Regions from separate parts of the Lactobacillus amylovorus DSM 20531 genome, predicted to be linked through region 1. Evidence: riboswitches for the same ligand, from Rfam matches in the RefSeq annotation. Region 1 holds a riboswitch; the other holds the start of a gene.

Region 1 (3,425 bases):
TTAAAAAGAAAAAGACCGAATCAAAATGATTCGATCTTTAAAGACTGTCGATATAATGTCAATGTCTTAACTTAATGACATTGCTCAATTGAGGTAAGCTTTTTTAGTTACATTTTACTTTCAACATATTCCTTAAGCACAACTGCTTGATTATGTTCCCTATTTTTAGCACCATAAAGAAACAGAACATCACCAGACTTTAACTTATCCTTTACTGTCTCAATAAATTCAGGCGTAAAGTCATTTTCATCCAATTCCTTGATGTACTTTTCTTTAAATTCGGGAAATTTTTCATCTTCATGGTTAAACCATTTTCTTAATTCGTTTGTTGGGCCAATCTGCTTATCCCATTCACCCAAGTCTGCCTTAACTTTACTCATACCACGTGGCCACATCCGATCAACTAAAATTCGGTAGCCTTCGGGTTGTTCATGATCATAAATTCGTACTAATTTAATTTCTGTCATTTGAAATTCCTCGCTTCTTTGTTTTAGTGTATTACTAAAAGCAAAAATTAGAAACAACGAGGCACTTTATGGATTACGTAGAATATTTTACTAACCGTCCCACTGACGAAATCACCCGCGATTTAATTGGACGACCACTCACTTTTAATAATGGAACAGAAAAACTTGGCGGCTATATCGTAGAGGCCGAAGCTTACATAGGAAAACTCGACCGTGCTGCCCACTCTTACGGTGGTCGCCGCAGTCCCTCTAACGAAGGCCTTTATCGCACTGGCGGCACCATTTATATTTATGCTCAACGGCAATACTTTTTCTTCGATGTTGCCTGCCAAGAAGAAAATGAACCACAAGGAGTTTTGATTCGCGCAATTGATCCTGTTTGGGGCATTGATACTATGGTTAAAAACAGAAATGGTAAAAGCGGAGTTCTCCTCACCAACGGTCCTGCTAAAATGATGCAAGCTTTTGGTATCCACGATAAAAACTGGAATCTACATTTTCTTTCAGATTCGCCATTTATCATCGATTTAGACGATAATCATAAACGTATTGCCCAGAAAATAATCGCAGATAAACGCGTCGGGATTAATCAATCTGATCCTGTCTGGGCTAACAAAAAATTACGTTTTTACGTTGCTGGTAATCCTTACGTTTCAGATATGAAAAAAAGAGATTGTGCTTACAGCAACGTTTGGACTTGACAAAACTTCATTTTTCTTTTAATCTTTCTATCAGTTAAATAATTTTCCAATGCAATAGAGGTTGCGACAACCACAAGATAATTCAGAGTCCGCGAAGACAATGAAGGTTATCTTAGGGCTACCGCCGAAATAGATTTAACATTCGCGTGTTGATCTGTTGGGCTATAGAACAATATTCTATAGACTGTCCTGGTTAGTCCCCAGGGAGCGCTATAAGATTTGGTTTAAATACTGATGATTATGACCCTCGTTTGTTTTGGCAAACGAGGTTTTTATTTACGCTTTATTGTATTGGCTTTATGTTAAAACTATTTTTTCGGAGGTTTTACAATTGAAGTCAAGATTTAGATGGATCGCTGCATTACTTACAGTGCTCCTCAGTATATTTATCGGTTTCAGCTTTAGTAGTAATTCGACTCAAGCTGCTAAAAAAGATTCCGGCACATTAAAGATCGGTATGGAAGCTAACTACCCACCATATAACTGGACTCAACCAACCAAAACTAATGGTGCGGTTCATATCGATGGTTCTAACTCATACGCTAACGGTTATGATGTTCAAATTGCCAAGATCATTGGTAAGAGACTTCATAAAAAGGTTATCGTTGAAAAGACCCAATGGGATGGACTTTTACCAGCTTTAACTTCAGGCAAAATTGACTTGATCATTGCTGGTATGTCACCTACTCCTGAAAGACGTAAGGCCATCAACTTCTCAGAACCTTACCGTAAGAGTACTTTCGTTGTTATCACTAACAAGGCAAGCAAGTACTCAAATGCTAAGAAATTAACTGACTTTAAAGGTGCTAAGTTAACCGCTCAACAAGGTACTTTGCACTACAACTTAATCAAGCAATTAAAGGGTGCTAAGCGTCAACCTGCGATGCGTGACTTCTCAGCTATGCGTCAAAGTTTAGCTTCAGGCACTATCGACGGTTACGTTGCCGAAGACATCGAATTTGAAAGTTACCACAACGTTAACCCTAACATCGTTGCCATTAACTTGAACAAGATGGCCGGCTTCAAGGTTGACCACGACGATTCCGTTACTAGTATCGGTGTCAAGAAAGGCAACACTAAACTTTTAAACGAAGTTAACGCTACTTTGAGAACTATTTCTAACAAAAAGCGTGATCAATTAATGTCACAAGCCGTTAAGGAACAACCTAAGGCTGGTAACCAAACTAAGAAGGAAAACTGGCTTGCTACTACCTGGAAGCAATACGGTGGCATGATCATGTCAGGTATCGGCATGACTTTGCTCTTAGCTTTAGTTGGTACTATCGTTGGTTTCTTCATCGGTTTGCTCGTTGGTATCGTTCGTACTATTCCAACACCTACTACTCGCGGCAAGCGCTGGGCATTAAACTTTGTTAAGTGGTTATTATCAGTTTATGTTGAAATCTTCCGTGGTACTCCAATGATGGTTCAGGCAGCCGTAATTTACTACGGTATCGCTCAATTCTGGCACTTGAACTTGAACAGAACCGTTGCCGCTTTGATCATTGTTTCAATCAACACTGGTGCCTACCTTGCCGAAGTTATCCGTGGTGGTATTATTTCTACACCAAAAGGACAATTTGAAGCGGCTAGTGCACTTGGTATGACCCACAACCAAAAAATGTGGCACATTATCTTGCCTCAAGCTATTAAGAACTGTTTACCATCAATTACTAACGAATTTATCGTTAACATCAAGGATACTTCAGTATTGAGTATCATCTCAGTTTCTGAATTGTTCTTCGTTGGTACAACTATTGCCAGTCAATCATTTAAGTTCTTCCCAACTTACTTAATGATTTCAGCAATCTACTTAATTTTGACATTTACTATTACCAGAATCTTCAACTTTATCGAAAAGAAGCTTGAAGGTAAAAAGAACTACAACTTGATGGCTAACCAAGTTCAAGTTAGTACTCCAAAAGATGCGGAGGCAAATAATTAATGACTGAATCAAACGAAGTAATTTTAAGTTTAAAGCATATGCAAAAGGCATATGGCAATCACCAAGTATTAAAAGATATTTCATGCGATATCAATAAAGGCGAAATCGTTACTATCATCGGGCCATCTGGTGGTGGTAAGTCTACTACTCTTCGCTGCATCAATTTGCTTGAAGAACCAACTGGCGGCGAGATTGATTTCCACGGTGAAAATATTTTATCTCCTGGCTACAACCGTAATACTTTCAGATCAAAGGTTGGTATGGTTTTCCAGCAATTCGACTTATTTGAAAACAAAAATGTTTTGGAAAACT
Region 2 (3,425 bases), 930 kb from region 1:
TTTTCGTCAACTTTCTTAATCACTCTAGCAGGAACACCAGCTACCATCGTATGTGGAGCAACATCCTTAGTAACCACAGCACCAGCCGCAATTACGGCACCTTCACCGACATGAACTCCTTCGATTACTACGGCATTGGCTCCCATAACTACATTATCTTCAATTACAACTGGTTTAGCTGAAGCAGGTTCGATGACACCAGCCAAAACACTACCAGCTCCAATATGACAATGTTTACCAACAATGGCACGACCACCTAAGACGGTACCCATATCGATCATCGTATCATCACCGATTTCTGCACCGATGTTAATAATGGCCCCCATCATAATTACGGCATTTTTACCAATTGCTACTCGATCACGAATGATTGCACCCGGTTCAATTCGAGCATCAAACTTCTTTAAATCAACTAATGGAACAGCTGAATTTCTAGCTTCATTTTCGATGTGATAATCAGTAATCAGGGCTTTATTTTCCTTTAAAAATGGTTCAACGTCTTTCCAGTCGCCAAAAATCACACCAAAATCTTTTTCGGTAAAGTTCTCAATTTCTTCAGGGAAATCAAGTTGATCAATCTCGCCTTTAATAAAAACTTTTACCGGCGTCTTCTTTGGTGCATTGCCAATGTATTCAATAATGCTTTTTGCGTCTAATTCTGACATGCTTTTACCTTCCTATTATTTATTTTTATTAATCTTCATATGATTGATCTAAGTGGACTAAGTCTTCTAAGCTTTCTCTTTTGATAACTAGTTTTGCCTTGCAATTTTCGACAAAGACAACTGCTGGACGAGGATTACGATTATAGTTTGAAGCCATTGAATAACCATATGCTCCAGTATCAAGCATGGCCAACAATGAACCTGATTTGGTAGCTGGAAGTGCTTGATCCTCTGCTAAAATATCGCCACTCTCACAATATTTACCAGCAATTCTGACATGCTCAGTAAGTGGAGCTTTCGGATCTGTGGCCAAAACTGTTTCGTATTTTGCACCATATAATGCTGGACGAATGTTGTCTCCCATTCCGCCATCAACAGTGACATATGGACGATAACCTGGAACTACCTTGCGACTGCCTGTCGTGTACAAGTTATAGCCAGCAGGGCCAACTATTGAACGACCTGGTTCAATATCAATTTCTGGTACTGGAAATGCAGCTTCCTTAGCTTCTTTTTTGATCGTTTCAACGATTGCTTGAACGAATTCTTCAGGTTTTAATGGATTATCTTCAGCGGTATATTTAATGCCAAATCCGCCGCCCACATTGATCACCTTGGCTGTATAGCCGTATTGGCTACGCCAATTTTCAGCTACTTCCATCAATTTTTTAGCAGCCATCTCAAAGCCATTTAATTCAAAAATTTGTGATCCAATATGAGCATGAATACCAACCATATTCATTCTGGAATTAGCTAAAACCTGTTCTAGAGCCAAATCGGCTTGGCCTGATTCAAGATCAAAGCCGAACTTGCTATCCACCTGACCAGTTTGATCGTATTCATGCGTATGAGCTGAGATGCCTGGTGTGATTCTCAACATCACGTTAATTTTGGCATCTTGTTCACGAAGCACTTTGTCCAATAATTTAATCTCATGGAAGTTATCAATAATAATTTTGCCTACATGATTTTTAACGGCCATTTCAATTTCAAACAATGATTTATTGTTGCCATGAAAACTAATTCGTTTTGTAGGGAAATTAGCCTTTAATGCAGTATAAAGTTCTCCTGCTGAAACGACATCAGTATATGCTCCCTCTTCATTAGCTACTTGATACATCGCAATACAAGCAAAAGCTTTGCTGGCGTAACTAACTGCGTAAGCAACTTTTTCTTTTTCAAATACCTTTTTAAAAGCTCTGATTTGATTGCGAATCTGTTCAACATCATACACTACTAGTGGCGTACCGTACTTTTGAGCTAACTCGACCGTATCGACACCACCAATAGTTAAATGTCCTTTTTCATTGATCTGATTTGCTAAAATTTGAGGATTCATGTTTCTGCTCCATTCTTATTTTGCCGAAACGCTAATCAAAAAATCCATTGTCTGCGCCAAACAAACAATGGATTAGTTTTTGCTTAATCTAATGGTCGATAGCGCTCCGCGATTAATTCGCGACAGTTCGCAACCTCTTCGATTGCGACCCAGCTTAATTCTTTGGCTTGAATAAGCTTCGGCAACTTTCCCTTTCACAATTAATCTTCATTGTGCCTAACTCATAATTGCTACTCTTGTCAGCTGCACCTCTATGATTTAAGTGTAGTCTACAGTTTTATGAAATTTCAGTCAACAGTTTTATTATAAAAATTTAATTTAATTTATATTTACATTATTATTCACGTTATTTTTGCACTTGATATTATCGCTATTTAGTTGCATGATAAAAAAATAATGCTAAAATTCAACTAAAAATTAGTCTAACTTTATTATTTCAAATTAATGATTTCTGAAAATCATTACTAAGGAGTTAATTTTATGAAAGTCGTAAAATTTGGAGGCAGTTCTTTAGCCAGCGGCTCTAGTGTTGAGCAAGCATTAAATATTATTTTAAGTGATCCTCAAAGACAAGTTATCGTAGTTTCCGCACCAGGAAAACGAGAAAGTGACGATATCAAAGTCACCGATCTTTTAATTAAATATGCAAACGAAGTCTTAAATAAACAAGATACAACTGAAATCGTTAAGCAAATTTTCGCTCGTTATCAAGAAATTGGACATTACTTTGGTCTAAGCGATCAAAAGTTGCAAGTAATTAAAGATATTTTAGTAGCTTTACCTGAGCAAACCTATCCTAATTCCGACTATTTAATGGCTGCATTTAAAGCACACGGTGAACGTCTTAATGCACGCTTAATCGCGCTAATTTTGCAGCATAAAAATATTAAAAGTAGATTCCTTGATCCAACTGAAGCAGGTTTGATCGTTACTGGTGAACCTAACGATGCCTTAGTTAATCCAGAAAGCTATTTGAATCTTGACCAAGTAAAAATTGCTAAGGATGAACGCATTATCTTCCCTGGTTTCTTCGGTATTACTCCATCAGGCCATATTGCCACATTTTCTCGTGGTGGTTCTGACATTACAGGAGCAATTTTAGCTCGCGGTTTTCACGCCAATTTATACGAAAACTTTACTGATGTTAACGGAATTTTCGCTGCAAATCCTAATATCGTTGACCAGCCAGAGTCAATTAAAAAGATGACCTACCGTGAAATGCGTGAATTGTCTTACGCTGGCTTCTCCGTCTTCCACGACGAGGCCTTGATTCCTGCAATTCAAGGGCAAATTCCTATCAACGTAAAAAATACACATGAACCAGAAAATCCAGGAACAATGATTGTACCTGAAAAAGACTTTGAACCTGACAACACCATTACTGGTGTAACTAGTCAAAAGCATTTCTCTGCTTTATATTT

What was found. A riboswitch is a leader RNA that binds a small molecule or an ion and turns the genes downstream of it on or off. The one in region 1 is predicted to bind lysine.
Region 2: another riboswitch for lysine. It lies ahead of lysA (diaminopimelate decarboxylase); the one in region 1 lies ahead of LA20531_RS05285 (ABC transporter permease subunit).

The regions. Positions count from the first base shown of each region.
Region 1 is NZ_CP017706.1:1,012,726-1,016,150, forward strand. Features, by position in the region: gene LA20531_RS05275 (DUF488 domain-containing protein) at 108-467, opposite strand; gene LA20531_RS05280 (DNA-3-methyladenine glycosylase) at 536-1,168, shown strand; lysine riboswitch at 1,216-1,389, shown strand; gene LA20531_RS05285 (ABC transporter permease subunit) at 1,500-3,113, shown strand; gene LA20531_RS05290 (amino acid ABC transporter ATP-binding protein) at 3,113-3,425, shown strand, end outside.
Region 2 is NZ_CP017706.1:1,947,388-1,950,812, reverse strand. Features, by position in the region: gene dapD (2,3,4,5-tetrahydropyridine-2,6-dicarboxylate N-acetyltransferase) at 1-665, opposite strand, end outside; gene lysA (diaminopimelate decarboxylase) at 694-2,004, opposite strand; lysine riboswitch at 2,096-2,266, opposite strand; gene LA20531_RS09985 (aspartate kinase) at 2,485-3,425, shown strand, end outside.